Regions from separate parts of the Nocardioides sp. NPDC047086 genome, predicted to be linked through region 2. Evidence: predicted binding sites of a transcription regulator. Region 2 holds the regulator's gene; the other holds the start of a gene.
The links. Region 2 encodes HrcA, which represses chaperone genes, less so after heat shock. Its sites were predicted from a motif close to TTGGCACTCGNNNNNNNCGAGTGCCAA; they were not measured.

Region 1 (6,174 bases), on a different contig from region 2:
ATCACTTGAACGCGGCGGTGTAGAGCTTCTGCAGCTTCGGAGTCTTCGCGTCGCTGTAGCCACAGCCGATGACCTTGGCATCACCCTTGGCCGCGACCAGGTAGTTCTTGCCCTTCTCGAACTCGGGCATCGGGATCGTGCTCGGCGTGGGCAGGGCGATCCGGACGGTGTCGGTGCCACCGACACCGTCGGCGTACATCCACGTCTTCACCCGCAGCACGGCCTCGGTCTCGGACACGCTCTCCGCGGTGCCTTCGAAGGCCAGCGCGGCGTTCTGGGAGAGCCACTTCGAGGTCGGTGGGATGCATCGGGCGGCGTCGGCGACGACGGTCAGCTCGGTGGTCCCGCCACCCCCGGCCGGAGCGGATGGTGAGGGGACCGGCGCGGTCTCGGTGACCGTCGCGGTCGGCGACGGAGGTGCGGCATCGGGATCCTCGGCGGTGTCGTCGGAGCTGAGGAGGCCGAAGGAGGCGACGATCGCGACGAGCACGACAGCGGCAGCGATCACGACCGCGACCCAACGCCACGGTGACCGCGGCGGCTGCATCCCGGTCTTCGGTCCGAGGTCGACGCTCATGCCGTCGTTCGCTGGCGCTCGCTCATGCCAACATCATGCCTCACCCGTGGGCGTCATCCGTGCACCCGGCCGGACACACCCGTTGACACCCGTTGACACACGCAGGCGGGGCCCTGGCTTCGAAGAGCCCTGACCCCGCCCGCCGCTGCAGAACTTCACCCGGATATTCCCTTGGGCATCAAGCCCCCCAGATCCAGACGCTTCCCCGCAGTCGGCCACTGTGTGGAGCACCCATGTTGCGTTACCAAGCTGTTGTCGAGACAGTGTCGAAAGTCCCCAAAAGGATGGGGCCGCTGGGCCCATCCTCACCGCCTGATCAGGTCATGCCAGCTGACGATCGAGGAACCCGACGACCCGCCGGATCGAGAGGTCCCACTGCGGCCCGAAGGCGTGCTGCTCACCCGGGTAGACCCACAGCCGATGACGTACACCCGCGCTCTCCAGCAGGTCCCGGGTGGTGTAGGCCCACCGGATCGGGCAGGACTCGTCGTTGGTCCCGTGGTGCATCTGGAGCGGGACCTCGATGTGGTCGAAGTACGTCCGCGCCGACAGCCCATCCCAGAACTCCGGCTCCGTCTCGGGATCGCCGTACTGCCGGTAGAGCCGGGCCACCTCCTCGGGCCGCGACGGCACCGCCCACCGGTTGATGTTGTCGACGATGTCGGAGGAGACCGAGGCGTACGTCACCCCGGCTCTCACCAGCCCCGGCTGGGCGACCAGCGCGTTCATCACCACTCCCCCGCCCATGGAGCGGCCGAGCAGCGCGGTGCGGTCGTGGTCGACGTACGGCAGTCGCTTCATGGCCTGGACGGCGTTGATGGTGTCGCGGGTGTAGCCGAGCCGGCTCTCGTCCTCCTCGGTGCCTTCCGGGATGGGAGAGGATCCGGCGTGGCCGCGGTAGTCGGTGTGCAGGACGACATAGCCCTCCCGCGCCAGCCGGTCCTGCTCGCGCCGCAGGCCCTGTCCGGTGACGTAGATGTCGGTGTCGATGTGGCCGTGCGCGAACACGACCCCGGGGAACGGCCCGGCGCCCCGCGGCCGGAAGAGCACTCCCGTGATCGTCAGCGGACCGCTCGGGTAGCTGACCTCGAAGCGCCGATAGGCCTCCGTGCTCCCCGACTCCCGCAGCACCTTCACCTCCCCGCCGGGGAAGTCCTCCCGCATCAACTGCGGGAGCGAGACCTTGTCGGTCACCGGTGGCAGCGTCTGCGACGGGCTCGGGGAGGGCGCAGGCGGGATCGCCGAGGCCGTCGGCGTCGCCGACCGTGACGACGGCGAAGCGGCCGGCTCCCCGCCGCATCCAGCGAGAAGCACGGCCGAGAACGCCAGCGCCGACATCGCCTTCAGGCCCATGCGATCGAGCGTAGCCCGGTGCCCGCGATACGACGGGACACTTTGGTCGGTCTACCCGCCGGTAACGGACGAGAACGTCCCGTCGTACCTCCCTGGCGTCACCGGAAGACGCGAAGAGGGCCTCTCCCGAAGGAGAGGCCCTCTTGGTGGAGCTAGCGAGACGGACTCAGAAGCCCATGCCGCCCATGTCGCCCATGCCACCGGTCGGGTCGCCACCAGCGGCGGCCTTCTCCGGCTTGTCGGCCACGACGGCCTCGGTGGTGAGGAACAGCGCGGCGATCGACGCGGCGTTCTGCAGCGCCGAGCGGGTCACCTTGGCCGGGTCGATGATGCCGGCCTGGAGCAGGTCGACGTACTCGCCCGTGGCGGCGTTGAGGCCGTGGCCCTGCGGGAGGCCGGCGACCTTCTCCGCCACGACGCCGCCCTCGAGGCCGGCGTTGATGGCGATCTGCTTCAGCGGCGCCGAGATGGCGGCCTTGACGATCGAGGCACCGGTGGCCTCGTCGCCGTCGAGCTCGAGCTTCTCGAAGGCAGCGGCAGCGGCCTGGATCAGCGCGACACCACCGCCGGCGAGGATGCCCTCCTCGACAGCAGCCTTGGCGTTGCGGACGGCGTCCTCGATGCGGTGCTTGCGCTCCTTGAGCTCGACCTCGGTGGCCGCGCCGACCTTGATGACGGCCACGCCGCCGGCCAGCTTGGCGAGGCGCTCCTGGAGCTTCTCGCGGTCGTAGTCGGAGTCCGACTTCTCGATCTCGGCACGGATCTGGTTGACCCGGCCCTCGATCTGACCCTGGTCGCCCGAACCCTCGACGATGGTGGTCTCGTCCTTGGTGATGACGACCTTGCGGGCCTGGCCGAGCAGCTCGATGCCGGCGGTCTCCAGGGAGAGGCCGACCTCCTCGGAGATGACCTGACCACCGGTGAGGATGGCGATGTCCTGCAGCATGGCCTTGCGGCGGTCACCGAAGCCCGGAGCCTTGACGGCGACGGACTTGAAGGTGCCCTTGATCTTGTTGACGACCAGCGTCGAGAGAGCCTCGCCGTCGACGTCCTCGGCCAGGATGACCAGCGGCTTGCCGGTCTGCATGACCTTCTCCAGGACCGGGATCAGGTCCTTGACGCTGGAGATCTTCGAGTTGACGATCAGGATGTACGGGTCGTCGAGGACGGTCTCCATACGCTCCGGGTCGGTCACGAAGTAGGCCGAGATGTAGCCCTTGTCGAAGCGCATACCCTCGGTCAGCTCGAGGTCGAGCCCGAAGGTGTTCGACTCCTCGACGGTGATGACGCCTTCCTTGCCGACCTTGTCCATCGCCTCGGCGATGATCTCGCCGACGGTGGTGTCAGCAGCGGAGATCGAGGCGGTAGCAGCGATCTGCTCCTTGGTCTCGATGTCCTTGGCCTGGGCGAGCAGCTGCTCGGAGACGGCGTCGACGGCCGCCTCGATGCCGCGCTTCAGGCCGGCCGGGTTGGCACCCGCGGCGACGTTGCGCAGGCCCTCGCGGACCAGCGCCTGGGCGAGAACGGTCGCGGTCGTCGTGCCGTCACCGGCGACGTCGTCGGTCTTCTTCGCGACCTCCTTGACCAGCTCGGCACCGATCTTCTCGTAGGGGTCCTCGAGCTCGATCTCCTTGGCGATGGAAACACCATCGTTGGTGATCGTGGGGGCACCCCACTTCTTCTCGAGCACGACGTTGCGGCCCTTGGGACCGAGGGTGACCTTGACGGCGTCGGCGAGGGTGTTGAGACCCTTCTCCAGACCCCGACGGGCCTCCTCGTTGAAAGCGATGAGCTTCGGCATTGCTCCTGCGATCCTTCACTTGGGAAGTTCGTTGGATCCGGTCCGATGGGTTGCCCGCGACGGACGACGCCACTCCCGGCAGAACCCTTCCCTGCCGCTCGCGACGCCTCAACGTCACCGGTCCGGTTGTTGTCACTCTCATGGTAAGAGTGCCAGCCTCATGTTTAGCACTCGACCCCTTCGAGTGCAAGAAAATCCCAGAATGGCGAGGATCAGAGAGCCTTCGCGAGCTCGGCGAACTCGAGGTCGTCGCGCAGCGGGAGACCGAAGCGCTCGTCGCCGTAGGGGAAGGGCTCGAAGCGTCCGGTACGCCCGAACCCCCGCCGCTCGTAGAACGCGATCAGGTCCTCGCGCTGGCGGATCACGGTCATCCGGATCTCCTCCGCGCCCCACTCGCGCGCGATCCGTTCGGCCTCGGCGATGACCGTCTTGCCCACGCCGGCTCCCTGAAGCTGCGGCGAGACGGAGAACATGCCGAAGTAGACGTACGCCTCGCGCTTCTGGAGCTGGCAGCAGGCGACGATCTCGCCGGCACGCTCGACGACCAGGAGCCGGGAGCCCGGAGCGGTGATCACCTCGCGTACGCCTTCGGGGTCGGTGCGCTGGCCCGCGAGCAGGTCGGCCTCGGTCGTCCAGCCGGCGCGGGAGACATCGCCGCGGTAGGCGGACTCGATCAGCCCGACCAGGGTCTCCACATCGGAGAAGGTCGCGTCACGGAAGGTCAGCTCAGGCACGTCGCCGAGGATAGCCGGGGCCGTCGTCCGCTGGTCGATAGTCAGGCGGGCAGGTCGGGCAGCACCGACCGTCGCAGCCAGGCGTCGAAGAGCAAGGTGAGGTCGCGGCCGCAGACCTCGGCGGCGAGGGCCTCGAAGTCGGCGGTGGTGACCGATCCCCCGCTGTGCCGGGCGACCCAGGCGCGCAGGATGCGGAAGAAGGAGTCGTCGCCGACCGTGCGCCGCAGTGCGTGCAGGGTGAGCGCTCCGCGCTTGTAGACACGATCGTCGAACATGTCCGCGGGACCGGGGTCGGCGAGGACCAGGTTCTGCGCCAGCGCGGAGAGCCGGCGGTGGTGGTGACGGGCGTGCTCGCCGCACGAGCGGCCCCCGGAGGCGTCGGACCACAGCCACTCGCTGTAGCAGGCGAAACCCTCGTGCAGCCAGATGTCGCGCCACTCGCGCAGCGTCACCGCGTTGCCGAACCACTGGTGAGCGAGCTCGTGGGCGACGAGACGTACCTCCGACCACTCACCGGTGAGGTGGTTGCGCCCGAAGGTCGACAGCGACTGCGACTCGAGCGGGATCTCGAGCTCGTCGTCGGTGACCACGACGGCGTAGGAGGCGAAGGGATAGGGACCGAAGACCGAGCTGAAGTAGGCCATCATCTCCCGCTGGCGCCCGAAGGAGGCCTCGAAGCCGGCGGTCGCGTCGGCCGGGTACGCGGCCCGGATCGGCACCTGGCCGCCCGCCCCTCCGGACGGCGCGATGTCGACGATCCGGTAGCGCCCGATCTGCACGGTGGCGAGATAGGTCGCCATCGGCTCGGCCTGCCAGTAGCGCCAGGTCTCCCCGCTGCCGCGGCGTACGTGGGAGGTCAGCTCGCCGTTGGAGACGACCGCATAGCCCGGCGCCGTCGTCACGCTGATCGCGTAGCGGGCCTTGTCGGAGGGACGGTCGTTGCACGGGAACCAGGTCGGCGCACCGTGCGGCTGACCTGCGACGATGACACCGTCGTCGAGCTCCTCCCAGCCGGCGTCGCCGTGGTGCGAGAGCACCACCGGGCGGGGCTTGCCGGAGTATCTGACCGTGATCACGAACTCCTCGCCGGCTGCGATCCGCGAGCGCAGGTGCAGCACCAGGCGGTTGTCGTGGTGGGCCCACTTGGCCGGGGGGCGACCGCCGATCGCGACCTTCTGCACCCGCAGGTGGGCGAGGTCGAGGACGACGCGGTCGAGGTCGTCGACGGCGACCGCGCGGATCGTCGCCGTGCCCGCGAGCCGGTTGCCGACCAGGTCGTAGGTGAGCTCGAGGTCGTAGTGGGTCGCGCTCCACGACAGGTCCCCGTGACCTGCCACGTAGGGGTCTGCTGTGGGGAGCTTCGGCACGGCGGTCATGTTAGGTGCCCGCCTGGTCCCACGGGCCGATCGGGTTGCCGATCCACAGGGTCTTGTCCGGAAGGCTCTCGCCACGCATCACCAGCGAGACCGGGCCGACGACCGCGTGCCGGCCGATGGCGGCCGCGGGCAGGATCACCGAGTTGGGCCCGAGCGTCGCGCCGCGCCGGAGGACGACCTCGTCGAGGGACAGGACGCGGTCGTGGAACAGGTGGGTCTGCACGACGGTGCCGGCGTTGACCGTGGCTCCGTCGCCGAGCTCGACGAGGTCGGTCTCGGGGAGCCAGTGGGTCTCGATCCACACACCGCGGCCGATCCTCGCGCCGAGCGCCC
Region 2 (6,174 bases):
AGGTGCTCATCGGCCGGGCCGAGGACGGTCACCATGTCGACGCTGCTCGGAACGACCACGGTGTGCTTGGTCGAAGCGGAGCCCGAGACAACCTGGGCGGTCGTCGGTGTGTCGGTCGGAAGCGGACTTGGGTGTCGATCGGTCATGGATGCCCGGAGCGGGCCCTTTCTCGTCATGAGGCTGATACGTCCATGGTACGCGGGCGCTCCGCCCCGTTCCTACTGGATAGTTCGGGGTCAGCTCCCGAGCAGCGATTCGACGCGGGAGGTCTCCTCGGCAAGCTCGTCGCGTTCGTCCGGGGTGAGGTCGCGGAGCAGCTTGACGACCTCGACCTTGCCGTCGACGGGCTTCCAGAGGCCGATGAGGTGGCCGCCGGCGATGATGACGGCGCCGCCGCCCCCGATGCCCCACTCCTTCCGGGTCCCCTTGGCGGTGATCCGCTCCCGGTTGGCGTGCGAGAGCCAGACGTTGTCGAACCTGCCCAGGAGGCGTACCGGGGCGTGCTCCTCACCGGTGGCGAGCGGAGCGTCCGGGACGTCGTAGAGGGTCTTGCCCGCCTCGTCGCGATACGTCACCAGGCCCTCGATCCGCTTGATCACCGGGCCCAGCCGGGTCAGCGACGACCACGTGGTGATGTCGGCGGCGCTCGCCGGCCCGAAGGCGAGCAGGTAGCGGCGTACGATCTGCGGCGCCAGCGTCTGGACGACATCGTCCACGGCCACCGGGGGCACACCCGTCCAGCGCGGGAGCAGGTCGTAGACGAGGCCGCCCGAGCCCTTCCACAGGCCCCGCGGCGGCAGCTGGACCAGCGGCAGCTCGTTGCGCGCCCGCAGGCCGAGCGCCTTGGCCGGCACGCCGGGGAAGTGCTCGACCAGACCGGCCTCGAGGGCCACGTTGGGCAGCGCCCCGAGAGCGAGTACGTCCTCGGCGGCCTCCACGAAGCCCTCCAGCTGCGCCGCCGGGCGGACGATCTCGACCCGCTGGGTGTAGAAGTCGTGGACCGGCTGGGTCCAGGCCCTGATCAGGGCGGCATCGGCCGCGGTGTGCATGTGGATGGTCGAGCGCAGCGAGGAGAGCCGGACCAGCTCGCTCGACTCGAGCTGTGCGCTGAGCGCGTAGGGGTCGAACGACTCCAGCCGGGCGGCGAGCGCGAAGAACGGCGGCAGCGACTCCTGCGCCTGCAGGCCGACCAGATGCTCAATCATCTCGGCCGAGGCGAGCGAGGCCCGGGACAGCAGGTGCTGGCGGAGCAGGAGGGTCCGGTTGAGCTGCCGTTCGGTGAGGATCACGGTAGCGATGATGTCCTACTCGACGGTGATCCGGGCGCCGACCTCCTCAGAAGGCTTCCCCTCGCCGTCGGAGGTGTCGTCGGTGCGGGCGATGAAGAGGTACGTCCCGGGCTCGAGCCCGGAGACGTCGACCGTCGTCGTCCACGGGTAGAGCTTGTCCATCCACCCCTCAGCGGTCGCGTGGCCTTCGAGCACAGTCTCGCCGGAGCCGTCGCGGATCTCCCACGGCACGTTCGCCTCGTTCGAGTTCGCCGTGCCCGAGGCCTCGAAGCTGTCCGACACCGTCGCACCCTCAGCCGGCGCCGCCAGCGTGATGAGAGCGGAGGTCCGTGGCAGCGTCGACGGCTCCTCGGACGGCTGGGTCGACACCTCGGGGTCCTCGGCGACGGCATCGTTGCTGCCGCACCCGGCGGTCAGTACGCCGCAGAGAGCGAGAGCGATGATGGCGCCCGCCGGACGCGTACGTGTGCTCCTCATGCCTCCATACTCACCCGGCGCCACCGAAGGACGAACCCACCACGCCGAGCAGCCGGTGGTCAGTCGGCCGGTCAGTCCCAGCGGCGGGTGCGGGCCAGGAGGGCGGCGCTCGCGGCGACACCGGCCGTCGAGGTGCGCAGGACCTCGCCGCCCAGGCGGATGGTGGTGGCGCCGGCCTTCTCGAACAGGGCGATCTCGTCCTCCGTCAGGCCGCCCTCGGGGCCGACCACGACGAGGATGGTGCCCTCGTCGATGACCGGGACGGCACCGAGCGGGAGGGTGCCCTCCTCGTGGAGCACGACAGCGACGTCGGCCGCCTCGATCTTGGCCACGACGGATTCGGTGGTGGCCATCGGCTCGACCTCGGGGTGCCACAGCCGGCGCGACTGCTTGGCGGCCTCGCGGGCGGTGGCCCGCCAGCGGGCCAGGGACTTGACCGCGCGCTCGCCCTTCCAGACGGCGACCGAGCGGGCCGCTGCCCACGGGACGATGTGGGCGGCGCCGATCTCGGTGAGCATCTCGACGGCGAGCTCGCCGCGATCTCCCTTGGGCAGCGCCTGGACGACCGTCAGCGCGGGCTCGGGCGGCGCGTCGCCGAGGATGACCTCGTCGACGCGTACGGTCATCGACTTCTTGGTGGTCGCCGTGATCGTGCCGGTGACGCCCTCGCCGGCACCGTCGGTGAGCACGACCTCCTCGCCGACGCGGAGGCGGCGTACGACCACAGCGTGGTGGCCCTCGTCACCGCTCACCTCGACTTCGTCGCCGATACGGGTGCCGGCGAGCGACTCGACGAGGTGGACAGGGAGAGTCATCGTGGATCAGTGCCCGTTGAGGGTGTCCTTGAACCAGGAGAAGACGCCGCCCTTGTGGGCCGCCTTGAGCTGGCCCTGGACGGACTCCTCACCGCGCATCTCGGCGAGCTGGCGCAGCAGCGCCTCCTGCTCGAGGTCGAGCTTGGTGGGGGTCTCCACGTTGATGGTCACGATCAGGTCGCCGCGACCGCCCCGCAGACCGGGCACACCGCGGCCGCGCAGGACGTGGTCGGTCCCGGACTGGGTGCCGGGCTTGAGGTCGATCTGGATCGAGGCGTCCTCGGGGTCGATCTGGTCGGCGCCCTCGCCGACGAGGTCGGCCTCCAGCGTCGGCAGGTTGAGCGTGGTGCCGAGCGCGGCCGCGGTCATCGGCACCTTCGCGGTGCAGTGCAGGTCGTTGCCCCTTCGGGTGAAGGTGGCGTGCTTCGCGACGTGGATCTCGACGTAGAGGTCGCCGGCCGGGCCGCCGCCGGGGCCGACCTCACCCTGCTCGGCGAGCTGCACCCGGGTGCCGTCGTCGACGCCCGGCGGGATCTTGACGGTCAGGGTGCGGTGGGAGCGCACCCGGCCCTCGCCGCTGCAGTCGCGGCACGGGTCGGGGATGACGGTGCCGAAGCCGTTGCAGGCCGAGCACGGGCGCAGCGTACGGATCTCGCCCAGGAACGAGCGCTGCACGACCGCGACCTCACCCTGGCCGTGGCAGGTCTCGCACGGGACCGGGTGGGAGCCTTCCGCGGCTCCCTCGCCGCCACAGGTGTCGCAGACGACCGCGGTGTCGACCTTCAGGTCGCGGGTGACACCGAAGGCGGCCTCGGCCAGGTCGATGTCGAGCCGGATGAGGGCGTCCTGCCCGCGGCGTACGCGCGGACGGGGGCCACGCCCCGCACCACCGGCGCCCGCACCGGCGCCACCGAAGAAGGCGTCCATGATGTCGGTGAAGGAGAAGCCCGCGCCCTGCGCGCCGAAACCGCCCGCGAACGGGTCCCCACCGCGGTCGTACGCAGCCCGCTTCTGTGGGTCGCTCAGCACCTCGTACGCGTGGGAGATCTCCTTGAACTTCTCCTGCGACTCGGCGTCGGGATTGACGTCAGGGTGGTACTGGCGCGCCAGCTTCCGGTACGCCTTCTTGATCGTTGCGTCGTCGGCGTCCTTGTCGACACCGAGGAGCTCATAGGGGTCCAACGTCGGTCTTCCTGCCATCGAAGTTCGCTGATCTTCCTTGAATCGAGTCTGCTGCTCAAGCCTCGTCGAGGATCCGGGAGAGGTAACGCGCCACCGCGCGCACCGCCGCCATGGATCCGGGGTAGTCCATCCGGGTGGGGCCGACCACGCCGAGCGTGGCCAGCGCCTCGTCGCCAGGTCCGTAGCCGGTCGCGACCACGCTGGTCTGCGACAGCTCCTGGTAGGGGCCCTCGGCGCCGATCCGCACCGTGACCAGTCCGCCCGCGGTCGCCTCGCCCATCAGCTTGAGCAGGACGACGTGCTCCTCGAGGGCCTCAAGGAGCGGGCGTACGGCGGTGTCGAAGCTGTCGCCGAAGCGGGCCAGGTTGCTGGTGCCGCCGATGGAGATGCGCTCGTCGGAGCGGTGGTCGCTCATCGCCTCGATCAGGGCCTCGGCGATGCTGGTCGCGAGGTCGTCGCTCGGGGCTTCGGCGTCGGCCTCGGGCTGGGCGATCGCGCGCAGCGCCTGGCAGGCCTCACCGATGATGACGCCGTCCACGGCGGCGTTGACCTGCGTACGCAGCCCCGCCAGGGTCTCCTCGGAGACCTCCTCGGTCACCTCGAGCAGTCGCTGCTCGACGCGGCCGGTGCTGAGGATGAGCACGAGGAGGAGCCTGGTCGGGGCCAGCGAGACCAGCTCGACGTGGCGGACGGTGGAGCGGCTCAGCGTCGGGTACTGCACCACCGCGACCTGGCGGGTCAGCTGGGAGAGCAACCGGGTCGAGCGGCTGACGACGTCGTCGAGGTCGACCGCGCCGTCGAGGAAACCGGCGATCGCCCGCTTCTCGGCCGCGGTCATCGGCTTGACCGTGGTCAGCCGGTCGACGAAGAGGCGGTAGCCCTTGTCGGTGGGCACCCGGCCGGCGCTGGTGTGGGGGGCGGTGATGTAGCCCTCCTCCTCCAGCGCGGCCATGTCGTTGCGTACCGTCGCCGGCGAGACGCCCAGACCGTGACGCTCCACCAGCGCCTTGGAGCCGACCGGCTCCTCGGTCTTCACGTAGTCCTCGACGATGGCCCGAAGGACGGAGAGCCTGCGTTCGTTCTGCATCTGCGCCCTCCCTGTCGTCCTGGCTGCCTGGCACTCATTCCGTGCGAGTGCCAATCCTACCGGTTCGCGTCACAGGAACCAGTTTCCGGTGGCCGCTTCATTCTGTGGAACGGATTACTTCTCTCGCCATCGAGATAGCCTTAGGTTAGGCTGACCTTAGAGTCACTCGCTGCACTGCTTCCGCCCCACTGGAGAGTCCTATGATCGCCGACGATCTGCTGGTCCGCATCACGACCCACGCCAACGACGAGCACCAGGCCGACCTGTGCCGCTCGCTCTCCGCCCGGCTCGGTCTGCGGCCGCGTCACATCGTGGGCGTGCGCCTCTCCCACCTCACCGAGGAGAGCGTCGAGGTCTCCTGGATCACCCTCGACGGCGGCCACCACGTGACCTTCCGGTTCCCGGAGACCGCGGCCACGCCGGACGATGTTCTCGAGCAGCTCGGGCGAGTGCTCACGGGTTCTCGCTGCTGACTCCGTTACCGTTCTCCGGATGAGCGATCGCTATGGCTCCGACGTCCTGGCCGGTGATTGGAAGAAGCCCAAGCACGGGCGTGCCGTCGAGACCCCCGCAGAGCTGGGCGCGGTGGTGGAGGAGGTCGAGACCGACTTCGTCGGCGAGATCGTGCGGATCGACCGCGACCTGCACACGCTGACCCTGGAGGACCGGAAGGGCAAGCGGCGTACGTTCCCGCTCGGACCGGGCTTCTGGCTCGACGGCAAGCCGGTCATCCTCACTCCCCCGGTGACCCGCACCGCGCCCGCGAAGCCGACCCGCACCGCGTCGGGCTCGGTCGCCGTGGACAACGTCAAGGCGCGGGTCGCGCGCGAGTCGCGGATCTTCGTCGAGGGGCGTCACGACGCCGAGCTGGTCGAGAAGATCTGGGGCGACGACCTGCGGATCGAGGGTGTCGTCGTCGAGTACCTGGGCGGGGTCGACGACCTCGCCGACCATCTCGTCTCGTTCCGGCCGGGGCCCGAGCGCCGGGTCGGGGTGCTCGTCGACCACCTGGTCAAGGGCTCGAAGGAGGCCCGGATCGCGGAGTCGATCCGGCGCTCCGCGGTCGGCCAGCACGTGCTCATCGTGGGCCACCCGTTCATCGACGTGTGGCAGGCGGTCAAGCCGGCCCGGCTCGGGCTCGAGGCCTGGCCGAACGTGCCGCGCTCGATCGAGTGGAAGAAGGGCATCTGCCAGCACCTGGGCTGGCCCCACCGCGATCAGGCCGACATCGCCCGTGCCTGGAAGCACATCCTCGGACGGGTGAACTCCTTCGGCGACCTGGAGCCCGCCCTGCTCGGGCGGGTCGAGGAGCTGATCGACTTCG

Region 1: groL (chaperonin GroEL) is a predicted target of HrcA. The motif match lies at 3,896-3,922, and genes of this name have one in related genera.

The regions. Positions count from the first base shown of each region.
Region 1 is NZ_JBEYUV010000002.1:27,777-33,950, forward strand. Features, by position in the region: gene ABZ796_RS02015 (nucleotidyltransferase family protein) at 1-5, opposite strand, end outside; gene ABZ796_RS02020 (hypothetical protein) at 2-577, opposite strand; gene ABZ796_RS02025 (alpha/beta fold hydrolase) at 899-1,930, opposite strand; gene groL (chaperonin GroEL) at 2,097-3,731, opposite strand; gene ABZ796_RS02035 (GNAT family N-acetyltransferase) at 3,944-4,465, opposite strand; gene ABZ796_RS02040 (M1 family metallopeptidase) at 4,507-5,841, opposite strand; gene ABZ796_RS02045 (Pls/PosA family non-ribosomal peptide synthetase) at 5,843-6,174, opposite strand, start outside.
Region 2 is NZ_JBEYUV010000021.1:7,348-13,521, forward strand. Features, by position in the region: gene ABZ796_RS16020 (PhoH family protein) at 1-35, opposite strand, end outside; gene ABZ796_RS16025 (winged helix DNA-binding domain-containing protein) at 237-1,289, opposite strand; gene ABZ796_RS16030 (Gmad2 immunoglobulin-like domain-containing protein) at 1,305-1,766, opposite strand; gene ABZ796_RS16035 (16S rRNA (uracil(1498)-N(3))-methyltransferase) at 1,838-2,581, opposite strand; gene dnaJ (molecular chaperone DnaJ) at 2,588-3,781, opposite strand; gene hrcA (heat-inducible transcriptional repressor HrcA) at 3,819-4,850, opposite strand; gene ABZ796_RS16050 (hypothetical protein) at 5,051-5,323, shown strand; gene ABZ796_RS16055 (DUF3097 domain-containing protein) at 5,343-6,174, shown strand, end outside.